DNA from 3 places in the Paenibacillus nuruki genome. Region 2 is predicted to be linked to each of the others. Evidence: predicted binding sites of a transcription regulator. Region 2 holds the regulator's gene; each other region holds the start of a gene.
The links. Region 2 encodes LexA, which represses DNA repair genes until DNA is damaged. Its sites were predicted from a motif close to CGAACATATGTTCG; they were not measured.
Positions count from the first base shown of each region.

Region 1: the regulator LexA is predicted to act here: its motif matches at 4,149-4,162, upstream of parE (DNA topoisomerase IV subunit B).
Region 3: the regulator LexA is predicted to act here: its motif matches at 3,075-3,088, upstream of RCP16_RS10925 (DNA polymerase IV).

Region 1 covers NZ_OY725677.1:1,183,324-1,189,875, forward strand. The annotation lists gene RCP16_RS05300 (CAP domain-containing protein) at 1-422, shown strand, start outside; gene RCP16_RS05305 (DUF1450 domain-containing protein) at 631-903, shown strand; gene RCP16_RS05310 (GDSL-type esterase/lipase family protein) at 1,132-1,950, shown strand; gene RCP16_RS05315 (ABC transporter ATP-binding protein) at 1,994-3,013, shown strand; gene RCP16_RS05320 (ABC transporter permease) at 3,006-3,995, shown strand; gene parE (DNA topoisomerase IV subunit B) at 4,362-6,347, shown strand; gene RCP16_RS05330 (hypothetical protein) at 6,399-6,521, shown strand; gene gyrA (DNA gyrase subunit A) at 6,531-6,552, shown strand, end outside.
Region 2 covers NZ_OY725677.1:1,337,748-1,344,299, reverse strand. The annotation lists gene RCP16_RS06045 (hypothetical protein) at 1-370, opposite strand, end outside; gene RCP16_RS06040 (DUF896 domain-containing protein) at 554-763, opposite strand; gene yneA (cell division suppressor protein YneA) at 974-1,534, opposite strand; gene lexA (transcriptional repressor LexA) at 1,801-2,427, shown strand; gene RCP16_RS06025 (hypothetical protein) at 2,503-2,976, opposite strand; gene RCP16_RS06020 (hypothetical protein) at 3,092-3,328, opposite strand; gene RCP16_RS06015 (glycoside hydrolase family 127 protein) at 3,355-5,331, opposite strand; partial or broken gene RCP16_RS06010 (glycoside-pentoside-hexuronide (GPH):cation symporter) at 5,393-6,552, opposite strand, start outside.
Region 3 covers NZ_OY725677.1:2,490,513-2,497,064, forward strand. The annotation lists gene RCP16_RS10915 (L,D-transpeptidase) at 1-955, opposite strand, end outside; gene RCP16_RS10920 (ferredoxin) at 1,196-1,438, opposite strand; gene RCP16_RS10925 (DNA polymerase IV) at 1,649-2,938, opposite strand; gene RCP16_RS10930 (immunity 26/phosphotriesterase HocA family protein) at 3,141-3,575, opposite strand; gene RCP16_RS10935 (DUF6386 family protein) at 3,635-4,081, opposite strand; gene RCP16_RS10940 (hypothetical protein) at 4,173-4,520, opposite strand; gene RCP16_RS10945 (hypothetical protein) at 4,532-4,909, opposite strand; gene RCP16_RS10950 (hypothetical protein) at 4,952-5,326, opposite strand; gene RCP16_RS10955 (SMI1/KNR4 family protein) at 5,340-5,960, opposite strand; gene RCP16_RS10960 (metallophosphoesterase family protein) at 5,953-6,552, opposite strand, start outside.

The DNA.
Region 1 (6,552 bases), 150 kb from region 2:
ATGTGAAAACAACCAAACCTGTATATGCCAGTCAAAGTGCATCCGCAGACACCTCTACCTTTGTAGCGGAAGTGGTGCAATTGGTCAATCAAGAACGTAGCAAAGCAGGGCTAAAAGCATTAACGGTAGACACCAAGCTTCAAACGATGGCACAAGATAAAGCTATCGATATGGTGAAAAATAATTATTTTGATCATACGTCACCAACTTATGGAACTCCTTTTGAAATGATGAAAACGTATGGAATTAGTTATCGTGCAGCTGGAGAAAATATCGCCAAAGGGCAAACATCTCCTGCTCAAGTGATGCAATCATGGATGAATAGCTCCGGTCACAAAGCCAATATTTTAAGTTCTAGCTTTACATCAATCGGTGTAGGGTATCAAAATGGAGTATGGGTACAAGATTTTATCGGAAAATAATACGCTACAAAATGCAATAATGAAATGTGACAGATGCAGTCGAAAATCGGATTTATAGAATAAAAAATGCCTGTTTCCTTTGTTTTTAGAAGGAAGCAGGTATTTTTATAAGCTCATAAGCAGTATAATCGTTACATATTGGTCTTCATTAGGGTAAATAAGATGATATCCATAGCAATAATGCAACAGATAGAGGAGCCAACAAGCGATGAAAACGATCAAATATTGCACAAAAAATGAAAAGTTCGGTACAAAAAAAGTCTATAAAACACTTAAAAAAGAGTTCCCTGATGTGAAGCAAAAGCAAAAAAGTTGCTTAAGCGAGTGTAAAGCTTGTCGCAAACAACCGATCGCTTTAGTGGGGAAAAAGACACTGATATGCGAAGAAACCCCAGAACTATTATATGCCAAATTGATCGAAATGATTCATGCGTCTAATGATAAAAAAGGTAAAAAAGAAAAGAAGAAAGTAAAACAATAATGATTACTTTCAAATAGATCGTTCTATGTATAGAAGATGGTGGATTGATAATATAACCATCTTCTTTTTGCTGTGTATAGATTTAAAAATAGAAGCGATAGTTTCTAACTGTTTGGAAGTTGTGCACGTACTGTATATAATAGATAGATAACCTATCTTAAAATGAACCGCGAGTCATCATACCAAGTGGCAGATGTTGTTCATATTTCTAACACAGGAGGCCAAATAATGAAATCATCCAAATCGTCAGTGCGTATCTGGCGAATCACAGGCATCACATCCATTGTAGCCACGATTGTATTGATTGGCGGCTTTATTTATGCCATTTCTGATGTATTAAACCCTGTAGGGAGCACGTATACATCCGACTCAACAACAAGTGGAGCAAAACCAGCAACGACTGTTGCAACAGACGGATCTTTTCAAATCGCTGTTTTAGGAGATTCACTTGCTAAAGGTACAGGAGATGACGACGGTAGTGGATTTGCTCGTCGAACCGTAGACTTATTGCAAAAAAACGGCAAAGAAGCTAAATTAATCGCCAATTTAGGTATTAACGGTCAGAAAACAGCGTCAGTGCTTTCTTCATTAGAAGAGCCCGGTGTCCAACATGTATTGAAACAATCGAATATGATTTTTGTATCGATTGGTGCTAATGATTTATTTAATGCTGGAGAAGCCCTTGGTAATACACAACAAGCGCCAAGCAAACAACAATTGCTTGCCAATTTACCGAAAGCCAGCAAAACATTACAACAAATCTTAGAGCGAATCGCTCAAATTAATCCAGACGCTCATATTTTATACCTCGGACTGTATAACCCATTCTCTGATTTACCTGAACTACGTGTACCTGGTAATGAAGCTGTAACCGCATGGAATACTACTGCACTGAATATTATTAACAGTCAATCCAATATGTCGCTTATTCCTACGTTTGATTTATTTCAGCAAAATCTAAATAAATATTTATCTTCTGATCATTTCCATCCTAATGGTACAGGTTATGAACAAATTGCAGAACGTGTCGTCCAGAGTATCGAATAATGAGGTATACCCTGTATGGAAATGAGAGAGGAGCTAGATCATAATGGATTCTAAATTAACAACAACCCATCCCATAGCAACGGCTAATTCGCAGTCTGTAGCATCTCAAGAAGAGATTGTATTATCTGTCCAACATGTCAAAAAGAAAATCGGCAAAAAGTGGATTATCAAAGATGTCACTTTTGAAGTCAAAGCAGGTGAAATCTTTGGCTTTCTAGGACCGAACGGTGCAGGTAAAACAACAACCATTCGAATGCTTGTGAATCTGATTCGCCCTACAGAAGGAACGATCAATATTTGCGGTTACGATGTGACCAAGCAACCGGAGAAGGCTTTGGCTTATGTCGGTTCAATTGTTGAAAATCCTGAAATGTATCCTTACCTGACAGGATGGGAAAACTTAGAGCATTTTGCACGGATGCAGCCCGGTGTCGATGAGAAGCGGATTCAAGAAGTCACCGAGATTGTCCGTCTGGATGAGCGTATTCACGATAAAGTAAGCAAGTACTCACTAGGTATGCGTCAACGGCTTGGGATCGCTCAAGCGTTGTTAGGTCGCCCTAAATTGCTTATTTTAGATGAACCGACCAATGGACTTGATCCTAAAGGGATTCGAGATATGCGTATTTTCATCCGCGAACTGGCATCGCAAGGTATGGCTGTGTTTGTATCCAGTCATTTACTCAGTGAAATTCAATTGCTTTGTGATCGCGTAGCAATTGTGGGACGAGGAAGTGTTATTGCTGTAGGCGGAGTAACAGAGCTGGTAGAAGATACACAGCATCTTGTGATATGGGAATTAGAACCTCAAGCACAAGGAGAACAGATTCTTCAATCAATACCTTCTATTCAAGTGCTTGATCTGGAGAGTTCTAACTTGGATAACGATACAGCAGCATCACTTCGACCGCATTCTATTATCACCGCAACCCCTGAAGAATACATTTCGACAACGATTGCTACACTTGTGCAAGCAGGGATTCAGATTCATAATGTACGCAAACTTAGCCCGACATTGGAACAACTATTCCTGGGCGTGACAGAAGGTGAATTTATTGAATAGTATATGGCCATTGGTACAGAATGAAACGATAAAAATTATTAAGAAAAAAAGATTTTATGTCGTGCTATTGGTTTTATTAGTACTGGTACCGATGTTTACTTATGCGCAGATGCGTCAAGCCCAAGAAAATCGCACCAAGTTCGGTGAAGATTGGCGTGTTGAATTACAGCAAGCAATCACAGATAACCAGAACTCATTAGGTAGTGATCGTGTACCTGAAGAATGGAAAAAATACCGTCGTGTGTTTGTCCAACAGATGCAATATTATTTAGAAAATGATGTGAATCCGAATGAACCGGGTGGCGTTACATTTACTCGCGAATTTCTGGATAACTCCAGTAGCTTATTTATCCCACTGCTTATTATGACGATTGCTTCTGATCTGGTATCGGCGGAACGAACAGGCGGAACGATCAAAATGTTGCTTACAAGGCCGATTCGTAGGTGGAAAGTATTGTTAAGTAAACTCATTACGCTGACGATGTTTGTCTCGCTGATTGTCGTTTCAACCTTTATTATTTCCTACGTCATCTCAGGAGCAGCATTCGGATACAGTGGATTTAACATTCCTGTATTTACCGGATTCCAGCCGGGTGATACAGGAACCGATATGAGTAGTGTACACGCTATAGCTCAGTGGCAATTTATTTTGATGCAAATGGGATTGATCTGGTTTGTCGGTTTGACCGTCGGCTTACTTGCCTTTATGGTATCTGTGTTAGTACGAAGTACCGCAGCCAGTATCGTTATTATGATGGCAGCATTGATTGCAGGTACCATTTTGACCAATATGGCGGCTTCGTGGAGCACAGCTAAATATTTATTTATGGTTAATTTGGGACTGACTAATTATTTATCAGGAAGCCCGGCACCGATTGAAGGCATGACATTACCATTCTCGCTTGGCGTATTGGCAATATGGGCATTAGCGTCAGTCATCGTTTCGTTTGCTGTATTTACCAAAAGAGATGTGCTCAATTAAAAAGTATAGTATGATTGCCTGCTTATCTTATGAAGATCAGCAGGCAAGTTTATTTACAAAAGATCATTGTAGCTAATATAATGGGAAATCGTAGAATAATGTGACAAGTGGGTTTACGAAATGAAAAGATTAGATTACACTTAAAGAATAAAAGGAACATGTGTTTGCATTATACATTTATCTATCGAATAAATTACATTTTATGTAAATCAAAAGTGTCGACAAAATAAAAGCGTATGATATGATGGTTCGGGGTCAAGCGCGATTATTGATTTACCTATGGTATAATTTTCGACTAAGATTTATAATGCTAATCGTAGGTCAAACAGAACAAAGCAATATTTAGATTAAAGAGGGGGACCATGAATGGTCGAAAAGATCGATTCACTCACAAATTCATCCCGTGGTAATGTTAATCCGCCAGTTTCCGGGTATGATGCTGACGACATTCAGGTGCTTGAAGGGCTGGTTGCCGTACGGAAACGTCCGGGGATGTATATCGGTAGTACAAGTTCATCTGGGCTTCATCATCTCGTATGGGAGATTGTGGACAACGCAGTTGACGAGCATTTGGCAAAACATTGTTCAAAAATCGAGATTTCACTGAACAAAGATGGTTCGGTTACGGTTTTTGATAACGGACGTGGTATTCCGACAGGAATGCATAAAAGTGGAGTACCTACACCACAAGTTGTATTTACTATTTTGCATGCAGGTGGTAAATTCGGCGGTGGAGGATACAAAAAGTCCGGAGGTCTACACGGAGTTGGTGCTTCAGTAACGAATGCATTATCCGAGTGGCTAGAAGTAGAAATTTATCGTGATGGTGGTATTCACCGTCAACGTTTTGAATATTGGGTTGATAAAAAAGAAAAAGAGCATGTAGGTGAGCCTGTAAGTGGTCTTGAAGTTATTGGCAAAACCAAAATTACAGGAACAAAAGTTACATTCAAACCAGATATTCGTGTGTTCCAACAAGGAATTGCATTGAATTACGATACACTTGCTGAGCGTCTGCAAGAAATTGCTTTTCTGAATTCAGGCTTAGAAATTTTACTTAAAGACGATCGTAATGATAAAGAAGATCGTTTTTATTATGAAGGCGGAGCCAGTCAATTCGTAGAGTTTTTGAATGAAGGCAAAGATGTTCTTCATGATGTGATTCATTTCAATGTCGAACGTGAAGATATCGAAGTCGAAGTAGCGATGCAGTACAATGCAGGATATACTGAAACGCTTGCTTCATTTGTAAATTCCATCCCTACACGGGGCGGCGGTACGCATGAGACAGGATTTAGAGCAGCATATACTCGTGTATTGAATGACTATGCTCGCAAAACAGCACTGATCAAAGAAAAAGATAAAAACCTCGAAGGTGGAGATTTACGAGAAGGCATGATGGCGGTTATAAGCGTCAAAATGTCAGATGTAGAGTTTGTCGGTCAGACCAAAGACCAATTGGGTAGTTCTTCCGCACGTGGAGCAGTAGATGCGGTAGTCGCTGAAAATATGCAACGCTTTCTCGAAGAAAACCCACAAGTCGCTCAAAAGCTGATCAAAAAAGCAGTTCAAGCTTCTCGTGCACGCGAAGCGGCTCGTAAAGCGCGTGATGATATGCGTACAGGACGCAAACGTAGCGAAAGTTCGAATCTGAACGGTAAGCTAAGTCCAGCGCAATCGAAAGATTTTTCTAAAAACGAACTGTTTATTGTCGAAGGAGATTCGGCAGGTGGTTCTGCGAAACAAGGACGAGATTCCAAGATTCAAGCGATTTTACCACTCAAAGGTAAACCGATGAATCCAGAGAAATCCAAACTTGCAGATGTAATGAAAAATGAAGAATATCGGGCGATTATTTCTGCTATTGGTGCAGGAGTAGGAACTGAATTTGCCATAGAAGATAGCAATTATTCCAAAATCATTATTATGACCGATGCGGATACCGATGGTGCACATATTCAAGTGTTGCTATTAACATTCTTCTATCGTTATATGAAGCAATTGATCGATAACGGTCGTATCTATATTGCTCAACCTCCGCTGTACAAGATTTCTCAACGTGCTGGCAAAAAATCGCAAGAACGTTATGTATGGACAGACGAAGAGTTGAATCAGTCGATGAAAGAGTTCGGCAAAAATGTAGATTTACAACGTTACAAAGGATTAGGTGAAATGAATCCAGATCAATTATGGGAAACAACGATGAATCCTGAAAGTCGTACATTACTTAAAGTACAGATCGAAGATGCTGCCAAAGCAGAACGTCGTGTATCTACATTAATGGGCGATAAAGTTGATCCTCGTAAACGTTGGATCGTCGAAAATGTAGACTTTACAGAATATGTGGAGTAAATAATTGTATCTGTGATATAGAAAAGTAATCTTGATGGATGATCAAACTAAATGAGCCGCTGCTTTAGTGCAGATGGAAGTGAGCATCATACCGTGCTTGGTTGGAATGGTATTCACTTCCCTCTGTACTCTGCGGCGGCTTCAAAATTATCCGGCGATAAGCTCGGAAGGTAAGGTGAACGGATGGCTATTGAAAATAACGATA
Region 2 (6,552 bases):
GACGGATACTTTTCACTTGAGATGAAGAAATCAGGCGATCACGATTAAATTTGGTTGTAATCAGTGAATCTCTACCAATTTTCAAGTACGGTTTGCGGAAATAAAGCATAACACCCAGTAAGATATACAATGCGACAGTAATGATAAAGATCGCACTAAATCCATCAGCTGTTGGATACATAATACCCATAACAGCATAAATAATTCCCAATATCACTAGAGCAGCTGGAAAAACAATATTTCTTCCTTTATATGCCGTATATTCGGAAATACTGGTTTTGCCACCGATAGAAGTCTGACCTTGTTTTCTACGTGTAGCATTGACTTGCTTTGAGTTACGTCGAACTTGCCTTTCCCAGGAACGGGACATACTTTGTTTCCCCCTAATAGATAATGTAAGCCTTACAATAAAAGCAGAAGACTTCCTTCTATCTTATCATGCCAGAACAAGCCCCAAATTTCTATAGCAAAATAGGATGCTCTGTTCCAGATCGGCTAGAGCACCCTTAATATCGTTCATTTTTCTTTTGTAGATTGAAGCTATTATATGTTCTTATTTCTGACTATTTTTGGTGTTATCCGATGGTTCAGTATCTTCTACAAATTCAATTGTATCTAATTGTTGACGGAAATTACTGCGAATATTATTCAAATAAACAGCACGTAATTCATCACGTTCTATCGTTTCTTCTGCTGTAAGACCTGAACTTTTCTTTTTACGAGCTAATTCATTGATGCGTGTAATCAGTGTATCAATATCCATAATTAACCTCCATGTGATCGGTGTGCTTTTTGCCCCACTAACTTTGACATGTAAAAAAAAGCTTGTCAAGATCTATAGATCTCAACAAACTTTGACGATATTGATCGTTCGATCACAATATTCATAACCCGATGACGTTATCCCATACACAAACTATCTGCGATACATGTATCCATAAGCCAGGTATATATATCAGTTCAGTATAGTGTATTAATCGTAAGGAATAACCAACACATCTCCTGCTTGGATTTCGCTTGAATCCAATTGATTTTTACTACGAATCTGAGCAATATAATCTCGTGTATCTGTCTGTACAGATTTGTATTCTTTCGCAATACTCCATAGACTGTCGCCTGCATGCACCACTACTTTTTGTGTAGGGCCTTCTACTTTGTCTGCAACTACGAAATTATGAATGACTCCACCGTATAACAATACGCCTGCAAAAACAAAACATACCATCAAACGTCCGCCTGATTTCCATTTTACTTTTTGCGCTGTGCTTTGGATAAGATGAAGTGTTTTTTGACGTAACGTCTTTTTGCCTTTTGGTTGAATTGGCTTGCGGATCTTCTGTACGGTAGGTACGTAAGTCCACTCATCCACAACTACATCTTTGTCCGCTCGTGTAGCATGAATAGCTTCTTGTTGCGCTTGTTTTTCCGAATAACCTGTTGATGTATGATGTATATCTGATCCTGATGTATCAATCTGTTGTTCATCCTCTTCAGACTGATTGTGGATGCTACGATATGTAGTATATTTTAACATTGTCATCACGCTCCAAACATTTGTTCTTGTTTTCTCAAATTCACTATAACACGAACATATGTTTTACTCAATAGTTTTTTACGAACTTTCGTTCGTGTTTTTTATCGCAACTTTTGGACTATAGATAATGCTATTTAGATGATGAATAGACTACGAAAATAAGCAAATAACAAATAAATATACAAATTTTAGAACTTATGTTTGTACGAACGGTAGTTCTATGTTATAATTTTGCCAAACGTTACTAGCATTGGGGTTGATAAGGTATGTCAAAAGTTTCAAGTCGCCAACAGGCCATTTTGGAATTTATCCGAAATGAAGTCAAACTTAAAGGTTACCCGCCATCTGTACGTGAAATTGGTGAAGCTGTAGGTCTTGCTTCTAGTTCTACTGTACATGGTCATCTGGATCGTTTGGAGAAAAAAGGACTGATTCGACGCGACCCGACCAAACCTCGTGCCATCGAGTTGTTGGGTCAAGAAGAGTCTGAAAGTAATATTCTTTTCGCTCAAACGGTATCTCGTGTTCCTATTATTGGAAAAGTAACCGCCGGTGTTCCGATTACAGCTACAGAACATATTGAAGATTACTTCCCTCTACCACAAAATTTTACAGGTGAAGGACAAGTATTTATGCTTTCTGTAGTTGGAGACAGTATGATTGAAGCAGGGATTTATAATGGTGATTACGTGATCGTACGTCAACAACAAACCGCTGATAATGGCGATATTGTTGTCGCTATGACAGAAGACGATGAAGCAACGGTCAAAACTTTTTACAAAGAAAAAGACCATATTCGTTTACAGCCTGAAAATCCTATGTATCAGCCACTACGTCTGACGCATGTTACGATTTTGGGTAAAGTTGTAGGTTTGTTCCGTAATCTGCACTAAATCATATGTATCATAAGAAAAGACCACTATCTTAATCGATAGTGGTCTTTTTTGTAGTTTATTACTATTATATATTTATTGTATATATTTCCATAGAGCCGTTTTAATAACATCTTCAGCTTCGATCTCACTAAAAGGAACATCTACTTCTTTTCCATTCTGCTCCATTTTATACATCCACACAGGATGATCGATTGGATTTAAATATAATGATTCTACAGCAAGTTGAGGTTTTCCTGGATTGTGTGAGCAACTATATTCTATATAAGCTTCTCCATGATAGTGCTCAGTCAGATTTTTTTTCACGGCATTGATCGTAATAACAACGAGAGCGATTGTAATGACTAATTGAGTTCCATCTTTTTTTTGAACACTACAATCTTCTTTGAAATTTTCTTGGATCTCTTCTAAAATCGTAGAAAACTTCATCCATAAATCTTCGCAGTGTTCTAAAAAATGTTCGTGGATTTCTAAAGAATAGGTATGAGCTTTTTCCTTCTCTACTTTCTCTTCTCGCGCACGTATTGCCGCAGACTCAATCCAACCCATAACCTCACCTCTCTCATAAGTTAAATTACCCTTTCATCATAACCTAATCTGAGAGAATGAATACCTTTTATTTCCTCTTACTATTATATTTTTTCAACTAATATCTTGTTCTACCTTATCCAAAAAGCTTAGTATCCATTAATTTAGCTAATAATGCTTTGAAATCTTTACTTTCTGCTTTTTCTGCTAATTGAGATTCTAATATATTGAATTTTTCTGCTACAAAATAAGCATTCAAAAATACGCTCAGATGATCTTTGGCAATCGCTTCTGCATTCTCTTTATCTGATGAATAACTTGAAATCACAGTATATGCAAATTTTTGGGGATCAATTTTCATTTTGGATTTCATTGTGTATTCTCCTTTCTGAATGTTTATTAGGCTTTATTAAGCCATACACGCATTTCGCCTATTTGTCGGTTCGCCCAGCAGTAATAAGGAATTAGACGTAACGCTGTAGACTTATACGTTTGAGGAGCTTTAGAAGCATACAATACATCTTCCCACTCTGGTTCTATATTTCTTTTTCGAGCTTCTACTTTAATCGTGCCTACTCCACCTAATAATTGTTCATCAAATTCATACTCATATGTCTGATCTTGCGTTAACTGAACCAAATGCAAATGCTCTCCATTATCAACCTCTTCTGCACAATACATAAATGGCCCTCGACCTATAGCGACTTTGCCTATATCCGCCCGTACTAATGGATGAGCGGTATATTCTTTGATCTCCATCGGTAACTTCAATTCTAGCTTGTCATTACTATGCCAGATTCGATCAATGTGTATATATCCGTTGATGGGGTCTGTATCTATAGGATTACCATTTAACAATAAAGAATAATGTTCAGCCCAGTATGGCAATCTAATGGCTAATGTAAACGAAGTGGATTGCTTCATCTGTGTGACTATAGAAATATCACCTTCCCATGGCAAATTAGTAATTTGCTCCAATTGCACAGGATGATCATTGATCTCTAACTCTGTTGTATGGGTCATAAATAAATGAGTGTATATCGTATTTGTGTCTGCTTGAACAGTATAAATATATTTGTGAAGTGATGTTAATAAGCGAGCTAGATTCGGCGGACAACAAGCACAACCGAACCATTCTGGTCTTGTAAATTTCACATGACTTTTCCCCGGATCATGACGGCTACTTTCTGGATGCACTTCTAGCGGATTGACATAAAAGAAATGCTTACCATCCAGCGCCATACCACCAATAGCAGTATTGTATAAGGCACGTTCTAGCACATCTGCATATTCAGATCTCGCTTCATTTTTGAGCATATTAAAGGCAAAAAAGATTAATCCGATCGAAGCACAAGTCTCACAATACATCGTATCATTAGGTAAATCATAATCGAGTGTAAATGCTTCTCCATCTACTGTTGATCCTATTCCTCCTGTAATATACATGCGCTTGTTGATTATATTTTTCCAAAGACGGCGACAAGCTTCTAACATCGCGGTATCCCCTGCTAATAAGGCAACATCTGCCATAGCAGTACACATATAGACTAATCTTACGGCATGACCTTCTGCGGTTTGCTGTTCTAAAATCGGTTGATGTGCTTGATAGTACTCCAGAGGACGATGATTCATACCTTCAATTACAGCTTTGTGACCATTATCTGCTGCTTGTTGTCTGGCAAAAAATGTTGTATCTGTTCCACGCTCATACAGAAAATAGCGGCTAAGCTCCAGATAACGTTGCTCTCCAGTCAATGAATACAGTTTGGTTAATGCTAGCTCTATTTCTTCATGACCATCATAGCCTTGAATCTGATGTTTTTCTTTGCCAAAATGAACATCTATACAGTCTGCTAATCGACAAGCGATCGTTAATGCTTTTTCATTGTGAGTCGATTCATAATAAGCAACAGCTGCTTCAATAAAATGACCTGCACAATACAATTCATGACTTTCTGCTAATTTTTTAAATCTACGCTCTGGTTCTTCGATTGAGAAATACGTATTGAGGTATCCATCTTCCTCTTGTGCTAGAGCAATCAGATCTATCACGCCATCTGCTAATTCTTGTAACTCTGTATCCGCATGAATCGATAATGAGTAAGCAACCGCTTCAAGCCATTTGTACACATCACTATCTTGGAAAACCCAACCATAATGATTACCTTGCTTCAATCCAGCAGCAATTTTGAAATTCTCTATCGCATGACTTTTTTCAGAAGGAATACTATTATCGTTTCTTTCTTTTTCAATCGTAATATTCGCATTATCGTTCAATACATTCCATTGGTAAGGAATCATTTCTGTACGTACAAGTTCTCGATAATGAGACCAGAATGGATCGGTAATCGTAAGTGATTTTAATTGTAAAGACATCGTATGTCTCCTCTCATGTTGTACATCATTGATAGTGATCGACCTATCCATCATTTTGTATTTACGTATTAGTATGATGTTCTTTAATTAATAATTGTCTGCGGATATAACCTTCATTTTTTTCAAAACGTCTATAAAATAACATTGGAATAATTCCTAAAGCAAACACGATAGCGGGTAACCAGATAAAGACGAACTGAATACCGGATAATGATTGTGTACTTTGAGCCACATTCGGGACATATCCAAACGAGGACATAAATTGTGTAGGAATAAATCCACCTAGCCCTGAGCCAGCTTTGATACAAAAAGCACTACCTATCGCTGTCAATATGCCACTTCCACGTAGACCTGATTTCCACTCGCCATAATCTACTGTGTCTGACAACATAGCAAACGGCATAGAACAAGCAATTCCTGATCCTATACAAGCTACAATCCAGCCTACAATCAATATGCTAATATGATCCCCTGCAAAAAAGAGAACCACTTGTCCGCAGACTGCTAATATAAATCCAAAAATCATCGTTGAATATTTATTCGAAACCTTTACAATAAACGGAATCATAATCATACCAATCACTTGAATAATCGAAATTCCGTTGATTAAAGGAACCAACTCTTTATGACCAATATTGTATTCAAAATAATAAACCAGTGTAGATGTACGAATCGTTAATGCAATCCAGAACAATAGATTAGCAATCACTAAAATAATCCATGGCCAGTTGCCTTTCATTGCTTTAAAGCTTGATTTGAAAGGGATCGTTTTGATTTTTTCTGTATTGATTTCTTTGAGATCTGCAAAAGCGATCAAAAACATAATAATAGAAACGATTCCAAATACACACAGCGTCCAAAAAAGCCTTTCTGATCATTGCCTGCTCCGAAAAAAGCCACTAACGGTAAAGTAAATGTTACGGCTGCAAAGTTACCTACATTTCCGCCCACCATTCGAAACGAATTCAAAACAACTCGTTCATCTGGATTTCTACTTAAGTTAGGTAAAATAGAAGTGATCGGCGTTGAAATTCCGGTATAGGCTATCCCTGCTAAAATATAAGTGACTGCCGCATAGATCACTTTCGATGTTCCATCCAGATTAGGCGTTGTAAACGTCAATATGGTAAAAACAGCAAATGGGAAACATAACCACAAAAAGTAAGGTCGACTTTGTCCATATTTGGATTTTGTTCGGTCTACGATAATGCCCCAAAGCGG
Region 3 (6,552 bases), 1.2 Mb from region 2:
TACCAAGTGTAGAGGAGAAAGCTTTGTCTCCTCTGGTACTTTCACTATCACCTGTAATTTGTCCCGGACGACTTTGCCATTTCTTCAATGCTGTAAATGTGCTATTCATCGTATCCGAACTACCTGCTAACCAGTTACCGGGAAAAGGAGCATCCAATTGATTGATCTGTGCCGGAAGATTCCCTTTAGCTGTAATATAATTCGTAATCGCAGTCTGCATCACAATCCATTGTTCTTGTTGCTGTACCCATGCCGCAGATTCATTAGTATAACGTTCCAGTTCTCCCGGCTTGCACTTACAAGCTTCTGGATCATACGATTGTAGATCGATTTGTCCGGGTTGCTTGGTTGCAGCCATTGTATATAATACAGGCATATTGTCTTTCCATATCAACCAATCATCTTGCTTTTCCATACCTAGTACTGAGGCTACTTGAGGTGCTGTTTGGAACAATTGTTGTTGCATATACTTGGATACCGCCAATAATGAAGCATTGCTATGAATCCCCGATGCTTCAGCTGTAAAGCTAAGAGGCACAGAGTATCCTTTGAACGTTTCTTTCGATTGTTTTTGAGAGGCTACCTGAGTAGGTGACTTGGTTGGTTGAGAAGTCAAGTGATCTGCAAGAGGATCATCTGTTGCGTGAGGAGCGTCTACAGAACGTAACATAATCAGAAAAAGCAATAATAATGCGAATAAGCTACGCCGCCAACGACGTATTTTATGATCTCTTTTTTCAGCCATCTCCATGAGCTTGGCTTCATAATCTTTCAAAATATCAGCAGGGACTTTGCTATGTTCAAAAGCTTCGTATACATCTCCAGCTTTGTTGTAACAGTAATTAGCTTTACCCATTTGCCCATCTGCTTCATATTCTTTACCTAACAAATACCAGCCCATTCTGTTGTTGGGATGCATTTTGACATATCGCTTTAGATAGAGTAGATTTTTCATTCATTACCTCCAGCATGGACACTGCGCTCCAATATTCTATATTTTCTCTATAGTATGTACCATTTAGGGATAATTACTTTAGATTTAAAATGTACTACAATATTATTTATATCGGCTAATCTGTGTATTTCTTCAAGGGGCTTTAATAAAGATGATAAAAGGCGTTGAGAGACACATATGTGCCTCTGCAACGCCTTTTATTCGGACCCTGTATTTATGATATTATAAATACAATCTAAATTATTCAGATTGAGCGAAAGGCTCATCAGCAATTTTGATTGAATCTGTAGGGCAACCATCGCAAGCATCTTGCAAGTCATCGTACATATCGTCTGGAATTGCCATTATACCGCGGTTAGCATCACCATCATAAATCACTTCTGCCAAACCTTCATCATCATAATCGTAAACGTCTGGAGCTGTTGCTCCACAAGCACCACAAGCGATGCATGTATCTTTATCAACCCAACTATATTTCCCCATCTTTATATATGCCTCCTATCGTTACTTACCAGTTGTCTTTTTGAGAACCGACACCAGTGTACATATACTCACAATATAATATAAAAAATCGATAATTTCAAATCAATAACCAGAAATTTCCAATACACAAATTGTAACATACCTCTTGCATTAATCCAAGATTCCCTAAAATTTAAACTATATTTTTTTATTTTAATGTCTATTTATCGTCTATTCTTCCATACCTGGTAAGATAACTCCATCTTTTTGCAGCGAAGTTCCTCTGATTTTGTGATTGCGAATCAATACCGAAGGATCATTACCTAACATGCCTGCTGTCAAAATTGCACTTTCACCAAATTTGTCACGTAATTTATCCATTACTTCATTTAACTGTTCTTTGACCGGTTGACGACTATAATCGAACAAATCCATTTGTAGAGCCGCTTCTTCTTTGGGTTGCAAATTCTGAAGAGATACACCCAGCAATCGTACAGGCGCACGATCTCCCCAATGGCGATCATACAATGCGCAAGCTTCACGATAGACTTCATCAGCGGTTTCTGTAGGAACAGCCAGCGATTTGGAGCGGGTGATCGTTTTCATATCCGGTGTACGAATCGTAATCTGAATCGTCTGTGCTATTAATTTCTGACGACGTAATCGGCGACACACCTGATCACTTAGATTGAGCATTACTCTTCTGATATCATCACGTGCTTGAATATCTGCGGGTAATGTTGTGGTATGCCCTATCGACTTACTGACTTCACGATCAATCTCAACAGGCGAATGGTCAATACCGTTAGCCGCTTGTTTGAGCCAGCTTCCCATTACACCAAATCTAGCTGTTAAGCGAGCTTCATCTGCCGCCGCCAGTTGTCCAATCGTGCGAATACCCATATCTACCAATTTGGCAGATGTTTTACCACCTACACCAAATAATTGTCCACATGGCTTATCCCACAACAACTTGGGCATATCTCGTATACGCAAAATCGAAATTCCTTTAGGCTTTTTCATATCAGAAGCCATTTTTGCCAGTAATTTATTAGGAGCAATCCCTATCGAACACGGCAAATGCAATTCGTCCCAGATCCGTTGTTGTAGCTGTTCAGCAATCTGTGGAGGTGTACCGAATTGACTTGAACCGGTGATATCTAGATAACATTCATCAATGGAGGTTGCTTGCAACATTGGCGTATAACTATAGGCAATATTCATAAATGCCATCGAGTATTGTTTATACAAATAAAAATCAGGCGAAATTAAGATCAGATTCGGGCATTTTTGCAAGGCTTCTCTAACTAACATACCTGTTTTGACGCCACGATTTCTAGCTTCATACGATGAAGTTACCACTATTCCTTTACGAAGTTCAACACTACCCGCAACAGCAGTTGGTTTTCCTTGATATTTGTCAGGTTCTTCCGCCGTATGAACAGAACAGTAAAAAGCATTCATATCCACATGCAGAATGACCCTTCCTTTGGCAGGGTAGTAATTGGCATGATGCCTCAAGCTGATCATCCTCCTTGCCTGTGTAGAGTGTACCCTGCTCCCTTTGCTCGATAATCCGAATCATTTACAATAAATATCGTATGGTTTTATTATATCGTAACTGTATCATTTAGCCTATCCTATCCATCTAAAAATAAGTACAAACGTTCGACATTTTATTATGTATGTATTGGAGCTGAATAGAGATGAATCAATTTCAACCTTATGGATACTGAGCCAGATACTTTTGTACTAATTCATATCCTGCTACAGCAAGTGGAGGATAATCTTGTAATTCACTGATTTCAAGTATTCTGATGTAGTCGTCATTATGATATAGATGGTTAGAAACGGAGAAATATTGCAACGACGCTTGTTCAGCCGATAATGGAGCATAATCGATGATTTGCCATGTTCCTTTTGCAAGTAATTTAGAGGCGGTAACGATCATGGAGAAAGATCCTCGATAATTTGTAAAGAAAAGATACTGTTGTTCCCCGTGATAGACTTCATCTTCTTGAATAGAAAGCACACCAAATGAAAATACCTTTTTAAATCGTTCATACAGAGCACTAATCACCTGACAAATCGCAAATCGCTGATCATGCATTGGAATCACAAAAATATCGCCTGTTTTATACTTTACCTTTTTAAACATCTCCTAACTCCTTTTTGCGTTTATTAATACGTCCACTGATGAGCTCATCTCCTTATTACTTATCCTATACGAATCAAATCTTTGAACTCGTTCGTAGCTTGCTGATGCTCAGTCCGTAACAGAGCAAATTCAATCTGTTGTTCATTTCGTGCTATTTTCAAATGATAGACACCAGGTTCAAGCGTTATATACTGTCCACTGTCTCCATCTTCAGGTTCTAGATCGCCACCTGTTACATTTTCTGCTGCTCCTGCATACAATTGACCCGAAGAAACATTGATCCACAATTGTACGGCTGGTTGTTGTATATCTTCTACCTGTTGCATCGTGTATAAGCCATCTGCGCCTACATTGAGAAAAGCAACATTTCCTAAATTCACTTCTAGTAATTCATCTTCAGGAATAGACCACCAATCGGATGTATCTTCTAACCGATGTTTAAGGGCTTGAAGATCGTAAATACACAATGTAGCTGTGTCTGTCATGACTTGAATTTGGTTAGACATTGGATTGCTCCTCTCTTGGTTATACTCATTTCATAATGTGCACATCTGATCCTGATTACAATCTCATCTCTTCCAGTACTCTTATGATCATTTACAATTCAATCCACTGATCTTCGGTAGAAATAATTGTTTGGATGGTATCAATCATTCGCCGTACAGGTGCGTCATGTCGATGAAACAAACAATAAATATACACTTCGCCTTCGGCTATAGATTCAATGGCTAGCTCAGCCTGCTCCACTTGAATCTGTGCCACATGCGGCCACTCTGTATGAGAAGGATCTGTGATAACCAACCCATCGTCTACCTGCTCTATCACCATATCACCCAGATCTAACGTAACCAAATCCTGTCTTAACTGCTCCATTAACTGCTTGGCTTGATGTTCTTTACTTATGCTATCATGTTCTATACATTGAATACCGTATTCCCAACCCACGATGACTCACCTCATAAATTTCCGAAAATAATAATCTCATCTGCCCATTCCAATTGAATCTCTAACCATGTAACTAATGAGCGGATAAAAGCTTTCAGTTCACGATCTTTGGTCTGATAAGCTTTCATTTCGGCTAATATATTGGTCCAGAGTGCTTTGGCGATCGGATTAAATCCTGTTGTATCAAAGTATCCATATCGATCTTTGGTCACCGGATCAACAATAGGATAATGCTTTTTCAGATAAGGCATCAAATAATCAAAATCACCCGCATAAATAAAAACAGAATCGGCTTCAATCTGATTCCACTTTTCACCATAACGCGCAGGCAATAATTCATATCCTAGTAGTCCATCAGCTTTACTATGCTTATAGGTAATAGCTTTCATTGGTACACCCTCATTTCTTATGAAATGACATCTGTTTGCAATTTACTTTTCACCAGAATATGGAAACGGATACATGTACGACTTCATCCATTGTTGAGTCTGCTCGTGAGTGGACGACTTCACATAGGGTTGCTCTTGCTCTAGACGCTTCAACTTTTCCTCAACAAATGTTTCATTCATCAGAGACGATTGATTATAAAATGAAACCGAACTTTCAGCCATATCACTTGCTTTCATCATTTTATAAAGTAGACTATTCAGCGAATCACTACCTGCATACAATAGTGAATCTGTTTCTTCACAAGCAAATTTCAGATACAACATTGCTTTTTGAAAAGCAACAATCTCCGCTTGATTAACCTCTATCGTTCGCAACGGTCCATCCCGCTCATCGTCTTGCTCTATAAATGGATTCATTTGCACCCACCTCCTACCTGCTTGGATTCAATAACGATTGATCTAACCAGAGTTCATACCAGTCCAAAAAATGTAAGCGATTGGGATTATCAAAATAATGATCTGGATATATTCCTCCATCATTGAATCGATCATCTACCCATATTTCTCCGTAACTGTTCCCTCGTACAATCAAATTAATCGATACACCGCAACCATAATTACTAATTCTCAGCATTCCATCTGCCCATTTGGCATCATACATAGCTTCTTCATCAATCTCATCTTCTGCTTCTTCCTCAGCAAGCAATAGATTCCACGATTCAGTAAACCGAAAATCAGCTGAAATATTTACCAGTCCGAATGCTTCATTTTTATCATCTAAAGATTCATAGATGCCATCTGCTAGCCGTTCTAATCCGTAATAAGGCCCTGCTCCACCATCACCGATCTGTAATAAAAACGCTCGATAATCCGCAGGTAATGTAATTTGATGTTGTTGTTCAAACGCAATGATTTCAGCTTCAGTTTGGACAGTATTTAGTCGATACTGATGATGAAAAGCACCAAATACTTGAAATGTACTATCCTGTATCCGCAATTGCTCCAACTTATCATGGATTCGTATGAGTTGAGTCTGAATATGCTCACTCATTATGTATAATCTCCTTTCGATCTGAAATAACAAAAAGATCGTTGTAAAGTAACCGCTGACGATCCGGTAACTGTACATCTTGATGGAAATGACCAAAATACCATTGTTGATAATCCAATCGATTCTGAATATGCTGAAAATAATCATGCATCGGATCAGCAACCACTTCTGTTGCATAATGTTGTTTTATCCACTCTAAGCTTTGATAAGTACACGTATGAGTGATCACAATATCCACTTTCCAATGATGTTTTTCAAGATTAGCCAGACCTAATTGATATTCATCTTCACTAGGCATTTCACGAGCCCACCATGACTTTCCTTCGCTCCGAAATGCTTGGTCATGTGAAGCAGCCCCTCCAAATGTAAAAAAGGTTAATCCTTCTATCTCATACACTTGTCCGCGCATCAGATGTAATACACTATTATTGATTCGATGCACCAATCCGCCTTGCCATGATTCTATCGGGTATTGTTCTAGCAGATCAAAGTTTTCGTGATTTCCATCTATAAATAATGTTGTAAATGATTTGGTCTGATCTAGCCATTTCAACCAGTATTGATCTTCTTTGTCTCCGTTCCAGATCAATCC